2 regions of the Streptomyces sp. NPDC054770 genome follow, and region 2 is predicted to be linked to the other one. Evidence: riboswitches for the same ligand, from Rfam matches in the RefSeq annotation. Region 2 holds a riboswitch; the other holds the start of a gene.
The links. A riboswitch is a leader RNA that binds a small molecule or an ion and turns the genes downstream of it on or off. The one in region 2 is predicted to bind ZMP and ZTP.

Region 1: linked by a shared signal. The riboswitch ahead of ACWGKQ_RS03585 (bifunctional 5,10-methylenetetrahydrofolate dehydrogenase/5,10-methenyltetrahydrofolate cyclohydrolase) and the one ahead of ACWGKQ_RS05900 (glycine hydroxymethyltransferase) in region 2 are both predicted to bind ZMP and ZTP.

What each region holds. Positions count from the first base shown of each region.
Region 1 covers NZ_JBSHBL010000002.1:227,016-232,056, forward strand. Annotated here, with positions in the region: gene ctaD (aa3-type cytochrome oxidase subunit I) at 1-1,056, opposite strand, end outside; gene ACWGKQ_RS03575 (RNA polymerase sigma factor) at 1,162-1,704, shown strand; gene ACWGKQ_RS03580 (CU044_5270 family protein) at 1,697-2,671, shown strand; gene ACWGKQ_RS03585 (bifunctional 5,10-methylenetetrahydrofolate dehydrogenase/5,10-methenyltetrahydrofolate cyclohydrolase) at 2,682-3,530, opposite strand; ZMP/ZTP riboswitch at 3,557-3,639, opposite strand; gene ACWGKQ_RS03590 (hypothetical protein) at 3,692-3,859, opposite strand; gene ACWGKQ_RS03595 (nuclear transport factor 2 family protein) at 3,847-4,212, opposite strand; gene ACWGKQ_RS03600 (hypothetical protein) at 4,386-4,682, shown strand; gene ACWGKQ_RS03605 (ABC transporter ATP-binding protein) at 4,743-5,041, opposite strand, start outside.
Region 2 covers NZ_JBSHBL010000004.1:106,237-121,495, reverse strand. Annotated here, with positions in the region: gene pabB (aminodeoxychorismate synthase component I) at 1-1,625, opposite strand, end outside; gene ACWGKQ_RS05935 (antibiotic biosynthesis monooxygenase) at 1,656-2,243, opposite strand; gene ACWGKQ_RS05930 (DUF3050 domain-containing protein) at 2,516-3,241, shown strand; gene ACWGKQ_RS05925 (DMT family transporter) at 3,222-4,100, opposite strand; partial or broken gene ACWGKQ_RS05920 (hydrolase) at 4,244-5,182, opposite strand; gene ACWGKQ_RS05915 (TetR/AcrR family transcriptional regulator) at 5,569-6,210, shown strand; gene ACWGKQ_RS05910 (hypothetical protein) at 6,207-6,608, shown strand; gene rocD (ornithine--oxo-acid transaminase) at 6,662-7,867, opposite strand; ZMP/ZTP riboswitch at 7,971-8,061, shown strand; gene ACWGKQ_RS05900 (glycine hydroxymethyltransferase) at 8,094-9,563, shown strand; gene trpS (tryptophan--tRNA ligase) at 9,707-10,720, shown strand; gene ACWGKQ_RS05890 (2'-5' RNA ligase family protein) at 10,851-11,429, shown strand; gene ACWGKQ_RS05885 (decaprenylphospho-beta-D-erythro-pentofuranosid-2-ulose 2-reductase) at 11,527-12,282, opposite strand; gene ACWGKQ_RS05880 (FAD-binding protein) at 12,308-13,699, opposite strand; gene ACWGKQ_RS05875 (phosphatase PAP2 family protein) at 13,850-14,347, shown strand; gene ACWGKQ_RS05870 (decaprenyl-phosphate phosphoribosyltransferase) at 14,344-15,259, shown strand, end outside.

The DNA of each region.
Region 1 (5,041 bases), on a different contig from region 2:
CACACCGGTCAGGCCGCCGAAGACGAACGTCACCAGGAAGCCCGTGGTCCAGAGCATCGGGGTCTCGAAGGACAGCGAGCCCTGCCACATCGTGCCGATCCAGTTGAAGAACTTCACTCCCGTCGGGACCGCGATCAGGAAGGTCATGAAGGAGAAGAAGGGGAGGAGCACGCCTCCCGTGACGTACATGTGGTGGGCCCAGACGGTGACCGACAGGCCCGCGATCGCGATGGTGGCCGCCACCAGGCCCAGGTAGCCGAACATCGGCTTGCGGGAGAAGACCGGGATGACCTCGGAGATGATGCCGAAGAACGGCAGGGCGATGATGTAGACCTCCGGGTGGCCGAAGAACCAGAAGAGGTGCTGCCAGAGCAGTGCTCCGCCGTTGGCCGCGTCGAAGACGTGGGCGCCGAACTTGCGGTCCGCCTCCAGGGCGAACAGCGCGGCGGCGAGGACGGGGAAGGCGAGCAGGACCAGGAGTGCCGTCAGGAGGACGTTCCAGACGAAGATCGGCATGCGGAACATGGTCATGCCGGGGGCGCGCATGCAGATGATCGTGGTGATGAAGTTGACCGCACCGAGGATGGTGCCGAAGCCGGAGAGCGCCAGGCCCATGATCCACATGTCGGTGCCGACGCCCGGCGAGCGGACCGCGTCCGACAGCGGGGCGTAGGCGAACCAGCCGAAGTCCGCGGCACCCTGCGGGGTGAGGAAGCCGCCGACCGCGATGGTGGAGCCGAGCAGGTAGAGCCAGTAGGCCAGCATGTTCAGGCGCGGGAAGGCCACGTCCGGGGCGCCGATCTGGAGCGGCATGATCCAGTTCGCGAAACCCGCGAAGAGCGGGGTCGCGAACATCAGCAGCATGACCGTGCCGTGCATCGTGAAGGCCTGGTTGAACTGCTCGTTCGACATGATCTGCAGACCGGGGCGGGCCAGTTCGGCGCGCATGAACAGGGCCAGCACGCCACCGACGCAGAAGAACGAGAACGCCGTGACCAGGTACAGCGTTCCGATCGTCTTGTGATCCGTGGTCGTGAGCCACTTGAGGTTCCTCATACCCCGCCTGTGTCCGGGCTGTGCGCAGCGGTCACACTCGACGGATGCGACGAGCGTCACGCGGAAGGCTGTGACGATCGGGACGGTGCCGGACATGAACGGGACATGAGCAACGACGAGATCTTCGCCGCTGCCTATCGCGAGCACTACTGGGCGGTCAGCCGCTATGTCGCGCGGCGACTGGACGGGCGGACCGGCGAGGTGGAGGAAGTGGTGGCAGAGGTGTTCACGGTGGCCTGGCGCCGCCGCGCCGACCTGCCGGCCGCCCCGCTGCCCTGGCTGTACGGCGTGGCACGCAACTGCCTCGCCAACGCGGTACGCGGGTACGGGCGCCGGCGCCGGCTGGTGGACCGGCTGGGCAACGACGACACCGCGCACGGACGGCACGTCGTGGCCAGCCCCGGCAGCGAGCCGCCCGGCGGCTGGGTGCACGAGGCGCTCGCCCGGCTGTCCCCGGCCGACCAGGAGGTGCTGCGGCTGACCGCGTGGGAGGAACTCGGCGTCGAGGACGTCGCCGTCGTCCTGCGCTGCGGGAAACGGGCGGCGGCGATGCGGCTGCACCGCGCCCGCGGCCGGCTCAGAGCCGAGATCGACCGACTGCGACCCCCCGCCGCCGAGGCCCTTCGCGAGGAACACCGCCATGGCTGACGAACTCGACCTGCTGCGCGCCGCCGACCCGGTGCCCGCCGACGGCCCGCACTTCGGCGACGGCCCCCTCGACCACACCGCCGAACGGCGCCTCGCCCGGCTGCTGGACGAGCCCCGCCCCGCGCGCCGGGCCCGGCCCCGGCTGGCATGGGGCCTGGTCGCGGCCGCCGCCGTGGTCGCGACCCTGCTGACGCTGCTGCTCGGCGGCTCCGCCGGCACCCCCGCGCTCGCCGCACCCCGGCCGCTGACCGTTCGCGCCCACTCCGTGCCCGTACCGCTCGCGGACGTGGCGAAGCTGGCCGCCGTGGCAGCCCGCGACGGGTCGCCGGCCCTGCGCCAGGGCACCCATGTGCAGTCCTGGAGCCTGGGCATGAGCGATGACAAGCCGCCCGTCACCCTCCCCGAGGAGAGGGTGGTGCGCTGGCGGGCCGACGGCAGCCACACCGAACTCGTCGTGGCCACCGACCCGAGCCGTCCCGGCCGCCCGGTCCTCACCGACGAAGGCGACACACCGCGGCTCGTCGAGGACGGCCATGTGCTCAGCCGCCGGACCTTCCCGCCGATGTGGGGCGACGCCCCGCCACTGGCGACACCCCCGCACGACCCGGCGAAGCTGCGCGCCTACCTCACCGAGCTGAACTACACCGACACCCTGAGCACCCCCGAACTCCTCGACGCCGCCGCTGAGTTGCTGGACAACTGGACGCTCGGCGCCCACGAGTCGGCGGCGCTGGCCGAACTCCTCGCGAAGGCCGAGGGGCTGCGGCCGGTGGGGGAGGTCACCGACCGGCTGGGCCGCACCGGGCAGGCCTACGTCTGCGACGACGGCTCCGGGGCGCGCCGCATGCTGATCCTGGACCCGGCCACCGGGACCGTCCTCGGCATGGAGGCCACGCTCACCCGGGCCGAGCCGGAGTACGGCGTGCAGGCCGGGGCCGTCATGCAGTACAGCGCCTGGATGCGCTGAGCCCCCCGCGTCACGCCCCGAGCTGCCGGGCGGCCGCCGTCACCGTCTGCTCCAGCAGCACGGCGATGGTCATCGGGCCGACCCCGCCCGGCACCGGCGTGATCAGCGAGGCCCGCTCGACGGCGGTGTCGAAGTCGACGTCACCGACGTTGCCCTCGTTGTAGCCGGCGTCGAGCACGACCGCGCCCGGCTTGAGGTCCTGGCCGCGGATCAGCCGGGGCCGGCCCACCGCGGCGACCACGATGTCGGCCTCGCGGACGGCCGCCGAGAGATCGCGGGTGCGGGAGTGGCAGTAGGTGACGGTGGCATCGCGGGCCAGCAGCAGCATGCCGGCCGGCTTGCCCAGGATCGCGCTGCGGCCGACGACCACCGCCCGCTTCCCGGCCGGGTCGACGTCGTACGCGTCGAGCAGGCGCAGGATGCCGCCGGGGGTGCAGGAGACGAAGCCCGGCAGGCCGAAGCTCATCGTCGCGAACGACGCGAAGGTCACGCCGTCCACGTCCTTCTCCGGCGCGATCGCCTCGAACGCGGCCCGCTCGTCGATGTGTTCGCCGACCGGGTGCTGGAGCAGGATGCCGTGCACCGCCGGGTCGGCCGACAACTCCCGCAGGACGGCGACCAGTTCCTCGGTGGTCGTGGTGGCGGGCAGGGCCACGTGCCGGGAGGCGATGCCGGCCTTGCGGCTGCGGTTCTGCTTCATCCGGACGTAGGTGACGGAGGCGGGGTCCTCGCCGACCAGCACGGTCGCCAGACACGGCGTGACACCGGTCCGTGCGGTGAGGTCGGCGGCCTGCTTCGCGGTCTCCTCGACGATCCGGCGGGCGACTGCGGTTCCGTCCATGAGGCGGGCCTGGGTCATGCGGCACACTCCTGAGCTGGTTCGACCTTGATCGCCCAGGCGCACGGCATCGACAGTGCGGACCGCTCCCCGGTGGTGCTCCACCTCAGCGCCAGTCACGGCCCGCACCCAGGGTAACCGAGCCGTCAGCGCTTCCCGCCGTCGGTGCGTGCTTCCCGCCGTCAGTGCTTCCGGCGGCGGTGCGGCGCCCGCAGGACCGTCCACAGCAGCACGGCGGACGCACGGCGACGCGGCCGGCGGGTGTGCCCCAGCGCCGCCCGCGCCGAGAAGGTCCAGGTCAACCGGGAACTGACCTGGACCCTCGCGGTCCTCCCGGCTACTCGTCCCATGCCTGGATCATGATCTGCTCGGCGATCTTGCCGTCGCGCAGCGTGATCATCGACTCGGCGAGCACCCGGACCCCGTCCTCGTACTCGCAGGACTCGCTGAAGGCGGCCTTGTCGCCCTGCACGATGCACTGGTCCAGCGTGTGCGTCATGTCGCGGCTGTAGACGTCGTCCAGCAGCGCGGCGATGTCCCTGCGGCCGTGCAGGACCTTGGGGTGACTGGGCTGGGTGTTGCGGTCGATGATGCGGATCTCGGCGTCGTCCGCGTAGAGCGCGAGAAGGCTGTTCCCGGTGTTCCCCTCTATGGCCCGGCGCAGCGTGTCGGTGTCGAACGTGGAACCGGTCGCGGTGCCCATGGTGACCTCCTGCGGGAGCCCGCGACCCGATGCGGAGCAGGCCGCGCGAGCCCCTCACATCGAGCGTCCTCCGGCTCACCGGGCTCGGCAAGCGCAGGCCGTGCGCTCCGCCTGACGGGTGAGGGGGACCGGCTGCCCGTGTCCGGCGCGGCGCCGGGGGCGTTGCTGAGGACATGATCTCAACACGACGTATCGTCGCCGCCGTCGGTCTCGCCGTCGGGGTCACCGGCCTCGCCGCGCCGCTGGCGAACGCGGCCGACGCGAGCGCGCAGCACCCCGGGAAGGTCACCGCGCTCGGCGTGCTCGACTCAATCTCCCGCAGTGACATCCCGGCGGAGTACCGGGGCAGGATGCCGAAGGTCTCGGAGCAGGTGCAGGGGCTGAACGGAGTCCACAAGCTCGGCGAACTGCACCAGGTGACCGACCTGGCCGCGCCCGCCATGGGACTGGTGCCGGGCATCGAAGCCTGACCCCGCCGCACACCGAGGGCCGTCCCGCGCAGGGGCGGCCCTCCTCGTTGCCCGTCGTCCTCAGTGCTCCGAGGCCAGGAACTGGGTCGCCGCCAGCTCCGCGTACAGCGGATCCGCCGCCACCAGTTCGCGGTGCGTGCCCACCGCGCGGACCCGGCCCGCGTCCATGACGACGATCCGGTCCGCCATGGTCACCGTCGACAGCCGGTGCGCGACCACCAGCACCGTGGTCGACCGCGCCACATCGGCGACCGTGTCCCGCAGCGCCGCCTCGTTCACCGCGTCGAGCTGCGAGGTGGCCTCGTCCAGGAGCAGCAGCCGGGGCCGGCGCAGCAACGCCCGGGCGATCGCGACCCGTT
Region 2 (15,259 bases):
CGCGGCGCGGTCCCCTTGATGGGCCTGGCCTCGGCCACGCCGTCCCGGGTGATCCGCAGGAACCGCTCCGGCGAGGAACCGGCCACGTCCAGCTCGCCGAAGCGCAGGAAGGCCGCGTACGGCGCCGGGTTGACGCGGCGCAGCTGCCGGTAGAAGGCGTACGGATCGGCCGGGGCGGGCAGCCGGGCCGCGTTGGTCAGGCAGACCTCGTAGCTGGTGCCGGCCCGCAACTCCCGCCCGCAGGCCTCGATGTCGGCGAGGTAGGCCGCCCGGTCGCGCACCAGCCACGGCTCGGCGGCCGCCAGGTCCGGCCCCGCGGCGGCGGGCGGGGCGGGCCGGGGGGTGTTCGGGGCCAGGAAGGTGAGCTGGGCCAGGGTCGTCTCCAGCCACTCCGCGGCGTCCCGTGCGGCCTGCGGGGTGTCCTCCGCCAGGCAGACCGCGTAGGTGACGTCCTCCTCGTGGTCCACGGCGATCAGCCGGTCCGCGAACAGCCAGCAGGCGTCCGGGGTGTCGGCCTGGTGTCGGTTCGGGGAGCCGCAGTCGGCCTTGGTCTCGTAGCCGAAGTAGCCGACGTAGCCGCCGGTGAAGTCGAAGGGCAGCCCGTCCGCGTCCACCCGGCGGCTGCCCAACTGCCGCTTCAGGTAGTCGAAGACGCTCGCGGACACCTTGCGCGGCGGCCGTCCGGCCCGCTCGACCACACACCGGCCGGCCGTGACGTCGTAGCGCACGAACTCGGCGAGCGGGCCGCTGCCGTCGCCCAGGAAGGAGAAGCGCGAGCGGCCCTCTTCGACGAGCGAGCTGTCCAGCCAGAACGCGCGGGGCGCGGCGGCGAAGAGGCGCCCGAAGGCGGCCTCCGTGTCGACGGCACCGGCGATCTTGCGGGTGTGCAGGCGGTACGCGGGCCCTTCGCCGTGGCGGGGGCGGGGGATGGCCGTACCGGACTGGGGCCCGGCCGCGCCAGCCGTGCCTGCCGCGCTCGCCGCGGCCCTCGGCCGGGGGATCGCCGCCTCGGCCGGCGGGACGGCGGTGTTCTTGGTGCGTGCTCTGCGGGCCCGGCGGGCGGTGAGGTTGCGGAAGTTCACCAGCATGCGGTGGCCGTACTCGGTGAGTGCCGACTCCGGGTGGAACTGCACGCCCCACAGCGGCCGTTCGCGGTGCCGCAGCCCCATCAGGACGCCGTCCTCGGCCCAGGCGGTCGCCTCCAGGGCGGCGGGCAGCGGCTCGTGGACCGCGAGGGAGTGGTAGCGGACGGCGGTGAAGCCCTGGGTCAGCCCCTCGAAGAGGTCCCGCCCGTCGTGCCGCACCCGGGTCAGGTGCCCGTGCCTGGGCTGCGGGGCGGGCGCCACCCGGGCGTTCTCCCCGAGCGCGATGCCCTGGTGGCCCAGGCACACCCCGAGCACGGGGACCGTGGCCTCCGCGATCAGCCGGGCGCCGATACCGAAGTCACGGCCGTCGCCCGGATGCCCGGGTCCCGGCGACACCACCACGTTGTCGAACTCCGCGAGAGCGGGCGGTGCCTGCTCGTCATTGCGGATCACCACCGGTTCCTCGCCGTTCACCTCGGCGATCAACTGGAACAGGTTGTAGGTGTACGAGTCGTAATTGTCGATGAGCAGGGTCTTCACCCGCCCACCTCCCTCGGGTCGTTCCCGGGCCTATGCGGCCCGTCGTTTGTGCCGCCCGCGCAGCGCCTGGAGCGGGGGATACAGCCATTTCTTGAAGAAACGCTGTAGTCGCGGCATGAGAATCCACGTGACAAGCGCTGTCACGCAGAGGCAGAGCACCAGGGTGCGAAGGAGCGGATTGACGCCGCCGAGATAGGGCAGCACGATCAGATTGAACAGCAGGACCGGCGGAAACACCGCGCTCATGTTGATGAACCACAGTTTCCATTTCGCCGGCGGGGTGGTCGGCGGCGGTGCGGGCGGCGGCCCGGTCAGCGAGTCGAACCACTCCTTCGACCCCCGTACACTACGGCGCCCGGTGGGCCGGGCGATGCCGTCCGCGCGGGTCTCCCACTGGCCGCGATCTGGGGAGTTCTCCCAGGCCAGCGCCGAGTCCTCGGTGGCGAAGCGATACACGACATGCCATTCCGCCTCCTGGTCGACTAGGACGCCGCCGCCGAGGAACCCCGGCCGGCGGGCGCTCGCGCCCAGCATGGCCCACCCCCAGGAGTGGAAGTCGGCCTCACGACCCGGCATCACGTGATAGGCCACGGTGACGGTGACGGGATTACTGGTCACGGTGTCCTTTACGGAATCGACACAACCCGCGTTCAAAGATTCAACGAGTTTTTCCGGTGTCCGGATCGTTACTTTTTACAGCGCTTTCTGTGCGCTTGCCGTGGTCTGCTGCCGACTACTTCCGGTAACTCCCCCGTAATTCTGGAAAGTGCTTGCCTGGCCGGTCGTGAAAGTTGCAGGATCGCCGTCCCAGAACGAAGGAGGACGCCATGTCGAGGTACGTCTGGAATTTGACCGAAGAGGGTCGACAGGCAATCGATCAGGCGCGTTCCATGATCGAACCTGCGCGAAAAGAAGTGACCTCGCATCCCATTTACCAGCGAATATCGGACCGGGCGCACCTGGCCGTGTTCATGGCCCACCACGCGTTCGCCGTCTGGGACTTCATGTCCCTGCTCAAGTCGCTCCAGCGGGAGCTGACCTGCGTCGACGTCCCCTGGGTGCCCCGCGGCTCCGCGGTGGCCCGCCGGCTCGTCAACGACATCGTGCTGGTGGAGGAGAGCGACGCCCTGAACGGCGGTTTCACCAGCCATTTCGAGCTGTACCGCGCGGCCATGGCCGAGGCGGCGGCCGACACTGCCGCGCTCGACACCTTCATCGCCCTCGTCGCGGAGGGCCACGACGTCCCGGCGGCCCTGCGGGTGGCTCGAGTTCCGGCTCCCGCGGCCGAGTTCGTCCGCACGACCTTCGGCATCATCGCCGACCGCCCGCTGCACTGCCGGGCCGCCGCCTTCGCCTTCTCCCGCGAGGACCTGATCCCGGACATGTTCGACCAGGTCATCAGGGAGGAGGGGACCGACCGCTTCCCGCTCTTCCGGGACTACCTCGCCCGCCACATCGAGGTCGACGGCGAGGAGCACACCCCGATGGCCCTCCAGATGGTCGCCGACCTGTGCGGCACCGACGACCAGCGCTGGCACGAGGCCGTCGACACCGTCCTCGTCGCCCTGGAGGCCAGGTCCCGTCTGTGGGACGGCATCACGGACGCGATGGGCTGACCGGTCCGGCCGCCTCGGTGCCGGTGTCTTCGGGGCCGGTGTCCTCGGTGCCGGGCGCCTCCCCGAAGCGGGCCAGCGCCAGCGCCCCCGCCACGGCCACCGCGAAGCCGAGCACCGCGAGCCAGGTCAGGCCCTCCCGGGTCCGGTCCCCGAGCCATACGACCCCCACCGCCGCCGGGCCGATCGTCTCGCCGACGACCATGCCGGCCGTCGCCGTGGTCACCGAGCCGCGCTGGAGCGCCGAGGTCAGCAGCATGAAGGCGGCGCCGCCGCCGACCAGCAGCGCATAGGTCGCGGGGTTGGTGAACAGCCCGGCCGGCCGCAGGGTGTCGATCAGCCGTACCGACACCTCGACCACCCCGAACCCGAACCCCGCCCCGAGCCCCAGCAGCAGGGCCCGCCCGCGCCCCGACAGCCGCCCGCCGGCCAGGCCGAGCAGCAGGACCCCCACGGCCGTCCCCAGCATCACCCACTTCAGCGTCGTCGACCCGGCCCGGTCCCCCTCCGGCCCCGACGCCAGCCCCAGCATCGCGAGCCCCGCGCACACCACCCCCACCGCGGCCCACTCCACCCCGCTCAGCCGCACCCGCAGCAGCCGTGCCGCGACCACCGCCGTCACCGCGAGGCTCGACGCCAGGGCCGCGCTCACCGCGTAGATGGGCAGCGACCGCAGCGCGAGGATCTGGAACACGAACCCGAGCCCGTCCAGCCCCAGTCCGACGACATACCGCCACTGCCGCACGGCCCGCAGCAGCAGCGCGGCCTCCCCGCCGGTGCCGTCACCGGCCGCCCGCGCGGCCATCGCCTGCAGGACCGTCGCCGTACCGAAGCAGATCGCGGCCGCGAGGGCGCACACCATTCCAAAGAGCACAAAGGGACTGTAGGGGAGCGGAGCATGCCGTGATCGGGAGGGGAGTAAGAAGCGGGCCCGGGGCGACCCCGGACCCGCTCCTTCCCCTTGCGCCCCCGTGTCTCCGGGGAGCTCGGGCCCCTCGGAGGTCAGCTCGCGCCGGCCAGCCAGGCGGTGGCGTTGAGGGCGAGGGCGGCGTTGGTGGCGCCGGTGTCGTTCCAGCCGTCGTACAGGGTGTTGCCGGACTGGCCGGTGCCGTCGTCGATCGGGGAGCTGTCGCCCCAGAAGGCGACCCGGCCGCTGCCGAAGGTGCTGGTGGCGAAGAACGCGCCGGTGTTGCCGGAGTAACCGCTGCGGTACACCAGGCCCTTGACGTTCGCGTTGTCGGAGGGCTTGAGCGTCGCCGTCGTCCCGTCGGCGATCAGGCTCTTGGTGACCGTGCCGAAGCCGCCGTGCAGCACCGCGTTGCTGCTGTCGCTGATGGCCTTCGGGTAGCCGGAGCTGATGTCCAGCGAGTCGATCGAGAAGCCGAACGGGTCGGTCGAGTCGACGCTGTTGTTGGTCATCAGGTCGTTGAGGATCTCCAGCGCGTCGTAGCCGTCGTTGTTGCGGTCGGCGCCGGTGTGGTCGGAGATCATGAAGAGACCGCCGCCGGCCTTCACGAAGTTCATGATCGCCGTCTTCTCGGCGGTGGTGAACTTGGTGTTGGGCTCGGGCAGCACCAGCGCGTCGAACTTCGACAGGTCGGTCGTCGACGAACCCCCGTACGTGAGGGCGCTCGTGGCGGTCTTCAGGCTGTAGTCACCGGTCTTCTGCAGGGCGATGCCCCACGACGACAGCGCGCCGGTCCAGTCCTTGTCGGAGGACGGGGAGGAGTCCTGGGCGAGCGGGTCGGGCTTGCTGGTGGAGACGATCCAGTCCGCGTTGCCGGCCTCCTCGGCGTGGCCGTCGTCGAACAGGACGCGGTACGTGGTGGCCGCACGGGCGGGGGTCGCGGCGCTGGTGGCCTGGACGGCGGCACCGGCCGCGATCAGACCGAGCACGGCCAGGGCCGTGGTGAGTTCGCGGCGCGGGGTGGCGAAGCCGGGCATCTGTCATTCCTCCATCGGTGGGGGGTGCGAGAGGGATGGCGGTGCGGGTGGTGCGTCGTGGGTCGCTCTGCGCGCGTAGAAAGATGCGTGGAGGGACCCGTGGAGAGAAATGCGGTTCTGCCGGTAGGACGTGTTCTGCGCGCGTAGAGTCCGAAGTTGATCGTTCATCCACGGGCAGTTGGACGGTACCGGCGGGACTCGGTGCGCCGACAGGAGCCCCGGCCGCTTCACATGATTTTCTTACCTGTGCATGACAACTCTGCGATCCCTCGGTGTCGATCATGGCCGGATTCGGACTCTTGTCCGGCGCCTCCGGTGGTCGCTACTTTTTGAGCAGTCGCTCAATCCAGTTGCTCAATCCAGTCGGTCAATCGAAGGGGCGCGGTGTGGCCAGAGCCGGAGGGAAGAGGTCGGTCGAGCCGTCCGGGAACGCCAGTTCGGCGGCGACGCGAGCGGCGCTGGTCGCGGCGGCTGCCGACGCACTGCGCGAGGTGGGTTTCGCCGGGGCCAGCGCGCGGGAGATCGCCCGGCGCGCCGACTGCCAGCAGTCGCTGGTCTTCTATCACTTCGGTTCGGTGGCCAAGCTGCACCTGGCGGCCCTGGACCAGGTCAGCGGTGCGCGCAACGCGCGCTACCAGGCGATGGTCGACGAGTCCAAGAGCATCGGCGACCTGGTCCGGGCCGCCAGGGCGGTCTTCGACGAGGACCTGGACCAGGGGCACGTGACCGTACTCGTCGAGATGATCGCCGCCGCCCAGTTCACCCCCGAACTCCGCCCGGAGGTCGCCGCCCGGATCCGTCCGTGGCGCACCTTCGCCGCCGACAGCGTCCGCGAGGCACTCGCGGGCTCTCCCGCCGCCCGGCTGATGCCCCCCGAAGAACTCGCGCACGCGATCGTCGCCCTGTACCTGGGCCTGGAGATGCTCGCCAACCTCGAAGAGGAACGCGAGCCCGCACTGGCCCTGTTCGACCGTGCCGGGAAGATCGCTTCCCTCCTGGACATCTTCAAACGGAAGAAGAAGACATGACCGGCAACAGACGCGCCTGGCTGCTCTTCACCGGATGGCTCCTGACCGGAGCCTGCTACCTGCTCGCCCTCCTCACCGCGCTGTCGGTCGGGATCTTCGTCCTGCCGGTCGCCGTGGCCGGCACCGTCGCGCTGGCCACGCGCCGGGACACCCGGCGGGGCCTGCCCGGCCTGCTGTCGGGTGCGAGCCTGCCCCTGTTCCTGCTCGCCTACCTCAACCGGCACGGCCCCGGCACCTACTGCACCAGCTCGGCCACCAGCAGCAGTTGCACCGACGGCCTGCTCGACCCGTGGCTCCTGCTCGCCGCCGGCCTGCTCGTCCTCGTCGCCGGACCCGTGCTGTTCCTCAGGGCTCGGCGACAGCCGGTGAACAGCCCCGCGCCGAGCGTCTCCGAGTAGTCCGCCGAGCGCTGCGCTGGTTGTGCGGTTCGTCCGTTCGTCCACAGATCCGCTCAGGCGCTCAGCACCCCCCACAACTGCTCGATCCCCCACTCCAGGTCCTCCTCCGCCACCACCAGCGGCGGCGCGATCCGCACCGTCGCTCCGTGCGTGTCCTTCACCAGCACCCCCCGCTCCATCAGCCGCTCCGAGACCACCCGTCCCGAGCCCACCCCCGGGTCCACGTCCACCCCCGCCCACAGCCCCCGCCCCCGCACCGCCGTCACCCGGCCGCTCCCGGCCATCTCCGCCAGCCGGCGGTGCAGCAGTTCCCCCAGCTCGGCCGCCCGCTCCTGGAACTCCCCGGTCCGCAGCATCGCGAGCACCTCAAGACCCACCGCACAGGCCAGCGGGTTCCCCCCGAAGGTCGACCCGTGCTCGCCGGGCCGGAACACCCCGAGCACCTCCGCGTTCGCGACCACCGCCGACACCGGCAGCACCCCGCCCCCCAGCGCCTTCCCGAGGACGTACACATCCGGTACGACGCCCTCGTGCTCGCACGCGAAGGTCCGCCCGGTCCGCCCCAGCCCCGACTGGATCTCGTCCGCGACGAACAGCACCTCCCGCTCCCGGGTCAGCTCCCGCACCCCCGCCAGATAGCCCTCCGGCGGCACCACGACCCCCGACTCGCCCTGGATCGGCTCCAGCAGCACCGCCACCGTGTTCTCGGTCAGCGCGGCCCGCATGGCGGTCAGGTCCCCGTACGGCACGATCTGGAAGCCGGGCGTGTACGGACCGAAGTCCGCCCGGGCCTCCGGATCCGTGGAGAAGCTGATCACGGTCGTCGTACGCCCGTGGAAGTTCCCGCCCGCGACCACCACCTTCGCCATCTCGGCCGGCACCCCCTTCACCCGGTAGCCCCACTTCCGGGCCGTCTTCACCGCCGTCTCCACCGCCTCCACCCCGGTGTTCATCGGCAGCACCATCTCCATCCCGCACAGCTCGGCGAGCTCCGTGCAGAACGCGGCGAACCGGTCGTGGTGGAAGGCCCGCGACGTCAGCGTCACCCGCTCCAGCTGCGCCTTCGCCGCCGCGACCAGGCGCGGGTGGCCGTGCCCGAAGTTCAGCGCCGAGTAGCCGGCCAGGAAGTCCAGGTACCGGCGCCCCTCGACATCCGTCATCCAGGCGCCGTCGGCCGTCGCGATCACCACCGGCAGCGGGTGGTAGATGGGCGCGCTGTGCGCGTCGGCGGCGGCGATGAGGGCTTCCGTAGTGGTCACGGCGACTCCAGGGGGCGCGGCGGAATGATCCCTTTCCTACCCTCTGCCCCTGCCCGACTGGTGGACGCCACGGCCCCCGGGCCCGGCGTGCCCGGTAATGTGACCTGCGGGCCGTGACTGGCGCGCTGGGATGGGACCGACCATCGGGGAGCGGCCCGTGTTGTGACCGAGTGCCGTGCGCCTGGGCCGAACCGTGAATGCCGAACGCCATGTCCGGAGGTCCTGAATGTCCGACAAGTCCGTGTCCGACACGTCCGCGCCCCTGTCCACCGAGTCCACCGCCTACCGCGCCGCCCTCGACGTGATCCGCGCGGTCGAGCCGCGGGTCGCCGACGCCATCGGCCAGGAGGTCGCCGACCAGCGCGAGATGCTCAAGCTGATCGCCTCCGAGAACTACGCCTCCCCGGCGACCCTGCTCGCCATGGGCAACTGGTTCAGCGACAAGTACGCCGAGGGCACCATCGGCCGCCGCTTCTACGCCGGCTGCCGCAACGTCGACACCGTCGAGGGGCTCGCCGCCGAGCACGCCCGCGAGCTGTTCGGCGCGCAGCACGCCTACGTCCAGCCGCACTCCGGCATCGACGCCAACCTGGTCGCCTTCTGGGCCGTCCTCGCCGACCGCGTCGAGGTCCCCTTCCTCCAGAAGACCGGCGCCCGCCAGGTCAACGACCTCTCCGAGGCCGACTGGGCCGAGCTGCGGCAGGCCTTCGGCAACCAGCGGATGCTCGGCATGTCCCTGGACGCCGGCGGCCACCTCACCCACGGCTTCCGCCCCAACATCTCCGGCAAGATGTTCGACCAGCGCTCGTACGGCACCGACCCGGCCACCGGCCTGATCGACTACGACGCGCTGCGCGCCCAGGCCCGCGACTTCAAGCCGCTGATCATCGTCGCCGGCTACTCCGCGTACCCCCGTCTGGTGAACTTCCGGATCATGCGCGAGATCGCCGACGAGGTCGGCGCGACCCTCATGGTCGACATGGCGCACTTCGCGGGCCTGGTCGCCGGCAAGGTCCTGACCGGCGACTTCGACCCGGTCCCGCACGCCCAGATCGTCACCACCACCACCCACAAGTCGCTGCGCGGCCCGCGCGGCGGCATGGTCCTGTGCGACGACTCCCTCAGGGACCAGGTCGACCGCGGCTGCCCGATGGTCCTCGGCGGCCCGCTCCCGCACGTCATGGCCGCCAAGGCCGTCGCCCTCGCCGAGGCCCGGCAGCCCGCCTTCCAGGACTACGCCCAGCGCATCGTCGACAACTCGCGTGCGCTCGCCGAGGGCCTGATGCGCCGGGGCGCCACCCTGGTCACCGGCGGCACCGACAACCACCTCAACCTGATCGACGTCGAGACGTCGTACGGCCTCACCGGCCGCCAGGCCGAGACGGCCCTGCTCGACTCCGGCATCGTCACCAACCGCAACGCGATCCCCGCCGACCCGAACGGCGCCTGGTACACCTCCGGCATCCGCATCGGCACCCCCGCCCTCACCACCCGAGGCCTGGGCACCGCCGAGATGGACGAGGTCGCGGCCCTGATCGACCGCGTCCTGACCGCCACCGAGCCGGGCACGACGAAGTCCGGCGCTCCGTCGAAGGCCTCCCACGTCCTGGACGAGAAGGTGTCGACGGAGATCGCCCAGCGCGCGACGGACCTGGTGGCGGGCTTCCCGCTGTACCCGGAGATCGACCTCGGCTGATCACCGCCGTAAGGGGCAGCGCCCCGTCAGGGGCGCGGGGAACTGCGCGGTCGGCCCCCACCGGCCCGCAGTCCCCCGCGCCCCGAAACCACCCCACCCCTCATGGGCCCACCACCCCCTCCCCCTCTGAGAGAATGGTGAGCATGGCCTCTGACCGACCCCGCGTGCTCTCCGGCATCCAGCCCACCGCCGGCTCGTTCCACCTGGGCAACTACCTCGGCGCCGTCCGCCAGTGGGTAGCCCTCCAGGAGTCCCACGACGCCTTCTACATGGTCGTGGACCTGCACGCGATCACGGTCCCGCAGGACCCCGCCGACCTGCGCGCCAACACCCGGCTCGCCGCCGCCCAGCTGCTCGCCGCCGGCCTGGACGCGGACCGCTGCACCCTCTTCGTGCAGAGCCACGTCCCCGAGCACGCCCAGCTCGCCTGGGTCATGAACTGCCTCACCGGCTTCGGCGAGGCCAGCCGGATGACCCAGTTCAAGGACAAGGCCGCCAAGCAGGGCGCGGACCGCGCCAGCGTCGGCCTGTTCACGTACCCGATCCTCCAGGTCGCCGACATCCTGCTCTACCAGGCCAACGAGGTGCCGGTCGGCGAGGACCAGCGCCAGCACGTCGAGCTCACCCGCGACCTCGCCGAGCGCTTCAACGGCCGCTTCGGCGAGACGTTCACGATCCCCAAGCCGTACATCCTCAAGGAGACGGCGAAGATCTACGACCTCCAGGACCCGTCGATCAAGATGAGCAAGTCGGCGTCCACGCCGAAGGGCCTCATCAACCTCCTCGACGACCCGAAGGCGACCGCGAAGAAGGTCAAGAGCGCGGTCACCGACACGGACACCGTGATCCGCTACGACGTCCAGAACAAGCCGGGCGTCTCCAACCTCCTCACCATCCACTCCACCCTCACCGGCAAGTCGATCGCCGAGCTGGAGCAGGAGTACGAGGGCAAGATGTACGGCGCGCTCAAGACGGACCTCGCCGAGATCATGGTCGACTTCGTCACCCCGTTCCGGGAGCGCACCGAGCAGTACCTGGACGACTCGGAGACCCTCGACTCGATCCTCGCCAAGGGCGCGGAGAAGGCCCGGGCCGTCGCGGCCGAGACCCTGGCCCAGGCCTACGACAGAGTCGGTTTCCTGCCCGCCAAGCACTGAGCGAAGCGAAGCGCTGCACATCACTTCGGCCACGGCTGCCCGGGAGGCGGCCGTGGCCGTACAGTCGATAGCCGGACGCCCGGGTACGAACCCGACATGCGTCCGCCCACCACGACCGACGGGAGATGACGTGGGGACCGTAACGATCGGCGTGTCGATCGCGGTCCCGGAGCCTCATGGCAGCCTGCTCCAGGAGCGGCGCGCGGGCTTCGGCGACCCCGCGGCCCATGGCATCCCCACGCACGTCACGCTGCTGCCGCCGACGGAGATCGCCGAGGGGGAGCTCGCCGCCGTTGAGGCCCACCTGAGCGAGGTCGCCGCGGTGGGGCGGCCGTTCCCGATGCGGCTGTGCGGTACGGGGACGTTCCGGCCGCTGTCGCCGGTGGTGTACGTCCGGGTGGTCCAGGGCGCGGACGACTGCGCGTGGCTTCAACAGCGGGTCCGGGACGAGGCGGGGCCGCTCGACCGGGAGTTGCAGTTCCCGTACCACCCGCATGTGACCGTCGCCCACGGGATCGACGAGGCCGCGATGGACCGGGCGTTCGCCGAGCTTGCCGACTACGAGGCAGCGTGGCCCTGTACGGGGTTCGCGTTGTACGAGCAGGGCGCGGACGGCGTGTGGCGGAAGCTGCGTGACTACGTCTTCGGGGGCTCTGTCGTGCCGCCTCAGGTGGGGCATGTGGAGCGGGGGAGTATCGCCAGTCGGTAGCTGCGGGTTGTGTGTGGTTGCTCGCGCCCACGCGGCGGCAGCCGCATATCGACTACAGCCCCGCGCCCCTGGAGGGGCGCGTTCTAGCGGGCCGGGATCAGATCGGCAACCTCCGGAAGACCGACCGCGGCGCGTGCCTCAGTGCCGACATCACCACCCTCAGTGCCCCCGGTACCCACACCACCTCCGAGCGCCTGCGCAGGCCCACCTCGATGGCCGTCGCCACCGCCTCCGGGGTCGTGGCGAGCGGAGCTTCCTCCAGGTCCCTGGTCATCTTCGAGCGCACGAACCCCGGGCGTACGACCATGACGTGCACGCCCGTGCCGTGCAGGGCGTCGCCCAGGCCCTGCGTGAACACGTCCAGGCCCGCCTTGCTGGAGCCGTAGATGAAGTTGGAGCGGCGGGCGCGTTCGCCGGCGACCGAGGAGAGGACCACCAGGGAGCCGTGACCCTGGCTCTGCAGGGCCCGTGCGCTGACCAGGCCCGCCGAGACGGCGCCGGTGTAGTTGGTCTGGGCGACGCGTACGGCGTTCACCGGTTCGCGTTCGTCGGTCGCCTGGTCGCCGAGGATGCCGAAGGCGAGCAGGACCAGGTCGACGTCGCCGTTGGCGAACACCTTGCCGAGGGCCGCCTCGTGGGACTCGGGGTCGAGCGCGTCGAAGGGCACGGTGTGCACGTCGGGGCCGAGGGCGCGCAGCTGCTCGGCGGCCTGTTCCAGGGCGGGGGAGGGGCGGCCCGCCAGCCAGACCGTGCGGGTGCGGCGGGCGATCAGCCGGCGCGCGGTGGCCAGCGCGATCTCGGACGTGCCGCCGAGGACGAGCAGGGACTGGGGCATTCCGAAGGCGTCCTTCACGGCAACTCCTGAGGCTGGAGGGGGTCTAGAGACCTAGGCGGCGGGACAGGTCGGAGACGAAGACCCCGTGCGGGTCCAACTCGGCCCGCAGGGAACGGAAGTCGCCGAGGCGGGGGTACATCGCCGTGAGCAGCTCGGGGCGCAGCCGGGCGTCCTTGGCGAGGTAGACGCGGCCGCCGGCGCCCGCGACCTCCTCGTCCAGTTCGTCGAGGAAGGCGGAGAGACCGGGCAGCGCGGCGGGGATGTCGAGGGCGAGGGTCCAGCCGGGCACCGGGAAGGAGAGCCAGCCGGGGTCGGCGTCGCCGAAGCGTTTGAGGACGGCCAGGAAGGACGGGCAGCGGCGCTCGGAGATGCGGGCCACGATCCGGCGCAGGGCGTCCTCCTGGCCGTGGCCGACGGCGAACTGGTACTGGACGAAGCCGGCCCGGCCGTAGACGCGGTTCCAGTGCGGGACGCCGTCCAGGGGGTGGAAGAAGGAGGAGATGCGCTGGAGTTGGCCGACGCGGGCACGGGGCGCCTTGCGGAACCAGAGCTCGTTGAAGAGGCCCACGGTGCTGCGGCCCAGGAGGCCGTCGGGGACGAAGTCGGGGGCGGCCGGGAGGGTGCGGGGGCGGAAGGCGAGGGGCGCGCGCCCGGCGCGGGTGCCGGCGTCGAGCGCCTCCCTGGGTGCGTGGTCGCCGCGCGTGAGCACCGCGCGGCCGGTCGCCGCCCCGCGCGCGAGCAGGTCGATCCAGGCGACCGAGTAGCGGTAGCGGTGGTCGGTGGCGGTCAGGCGGGCCATCAGGTCGTCGAGGTCGGCGGCGCGTTCGGTGTCGACGGACATGTACGACGTCTCGACGGGGAGGAGGCGGACGGTCGCCGTGAGGATCACTCCGGTCAGACCCATGCCGCCGGCCGTCGCGTCGAACAGCGGGGTGCCGCGGCTCACCGTGCGGACCTGGCCGTCGGCGGTGAGGAGTTCGAAGGACAGCACGTGACGGGAGAACGATCCCGAGACATGGTGGTTCTTGCCGTGGATGTCGGCGCCGATCGCGCCGCCCACCGTCACCTGGCGGGTCCCCGGGGTCACCGGGACGAACCAGCCGAGCGGCAGCAGCACCTCCATCAGGCGGTGCAACGAGACCCCGGCGTCGCACAGCACGGTGCCGCCGTCGGCGTCGATGGCGTGGATGCGGTCCAGGCCCGTCATGTCGAGCACGGCACCCCCGGCGTTCTGCGCCGCGTCGCCGTAGGCCCGCCCCAGGCCCCGCGCGATACCGCCGCGCGCCCCGCAGTCGCGGATCGCGTCCGCCGCCTCCTGGTAGGTCCGGGGACGGATCAGTCGGGCGGCGGTGGGGGCGGTGCGGCCCCAGCCGGTGACGGAGACGGTGGTCTCGGGCGCGGCGGGACCTGCGGGCCGTTCAGGCTTTCCAGGCATGGGGACGACCGTATCGCTGCCGTATGGGTGTTATGGGAGCTATGGGGGATTGGTTACGGAAGATCACCCGACTCCTCGAAACGGGTGATTATCCGAATGTCGATCAATATGGTCGTAGCTTTGGCGGGGTGAAGGTGAACAGTGAGTCCAATGGACGACATGGACCACCGGATCCTCTCCGCACTGCACGCCTGCGGCACCGATCCACGCGTCGCGTCGGCCGCGCGCGGTCTCTCCCTCGCCGGTGAGCACGGCGCGCTCTGGCTCGCGGCGGGCCTCGCCGGGGCCGCCGTGGACGGCGCGCGGCGCGGCGCCTGGTTGCGTGGCACGGCGCTCGTCGCGGGCGCGCACCTCGGCAGCATCGGCGTCAAACGGATCGTGCGCCGGGCGCGCCCCACGCACGTCGCGCACCGGGTGCCCACCACGGGCCTCCACTCCTTCCCGAGCTCGCACGCCACCTCCGCCACGGCCGCCGCCGTCGCCTTCGGGGCGCTCGGCGTGCCCGCCCTCGCCCCCCTCGCGGCCGCCATGTGCCTGTCCCGGCTGGTCGTCGGCGTGCACTTCCCGACGGACGTGGCGGCGGGCGCGGCCCTGGGGGCGCTCACGGCCCGGGCCGGGGCGCGCTGGATGAGCGGAGGTGTGGCGTGACCGAGACCGCGCATGCCGCGGAGGGGGTGGCCGAGGGGCGGGCCGAGGGGACTGCTGAAACGACTCTGCATGGGCAGCGCGCCCACTCCGCCCGGCCGTCCGCGCCGGCCCGGGCCCGCGTCACCCTCCCCGGCGTACTCCTCGGCCTGCTGCGGACCACCCGCCCCAAGCAGTGGGTCAAGAACACCCTCGTCATCGCCGCCCCGGCCGCCGCAGGACGGCTCTTCGCGGTGCCCGCGCTCGCCCGCCTCGCCCTGGTCTTCGCCCTCTTCACCGCCTGCGCCGCCGCCGTCTACCTGATCAACGACGCCCGGGACGCCGAGGCCGACCGCGCCCACCCCGTCAAGTGCCGCCGCCCGGTCGCCGCCGGGCAGGTCCCGGTCCCCGTCGCCTACGCCGTGGGAGGCGCCCTCGCGGTCCTGGGCCCCCTGCTCGCGGTCCGGCTGACCCCGCCCCTGGTCCCCGCCCTCCTGATCGCCTACCTGGGCATGCAACTGGCGTACTGCGTCGCCCTGAAGCACGTCCTGGTCGTCGACCTCGTCGTCGTCACCACCGGCTTCCTGCTGCGGGCGATGATCGGCGGGGTCGCCCTCGGCATCCCGCTGTCCCGCTGGTTCCTGATCACCACCGGCTTCGGCGCGCTCTTCATGGTGTCGGCCAAGCGCTACTCCGAGGCCGTGCAGATGGCCGGGAAGGCGGGCGCCACCCGCGCCCTGCTCACCGAGTACACCACCGGCTACCTCCGCTTCGTCTGGCAGCTGGCCGCCGGGGTCGCCGTCCTCGCCTACTGCCTGTGGGCCCTGGAGGGCCGCGACGGACCCGCCGCCGGCCTGCTGCCCTGGCGCCAGCTGTCCATGGTCGCCTTCATCCTGGCGATCCTGCGGTACGCCGTCTTCGCCGACCGCGGCACCG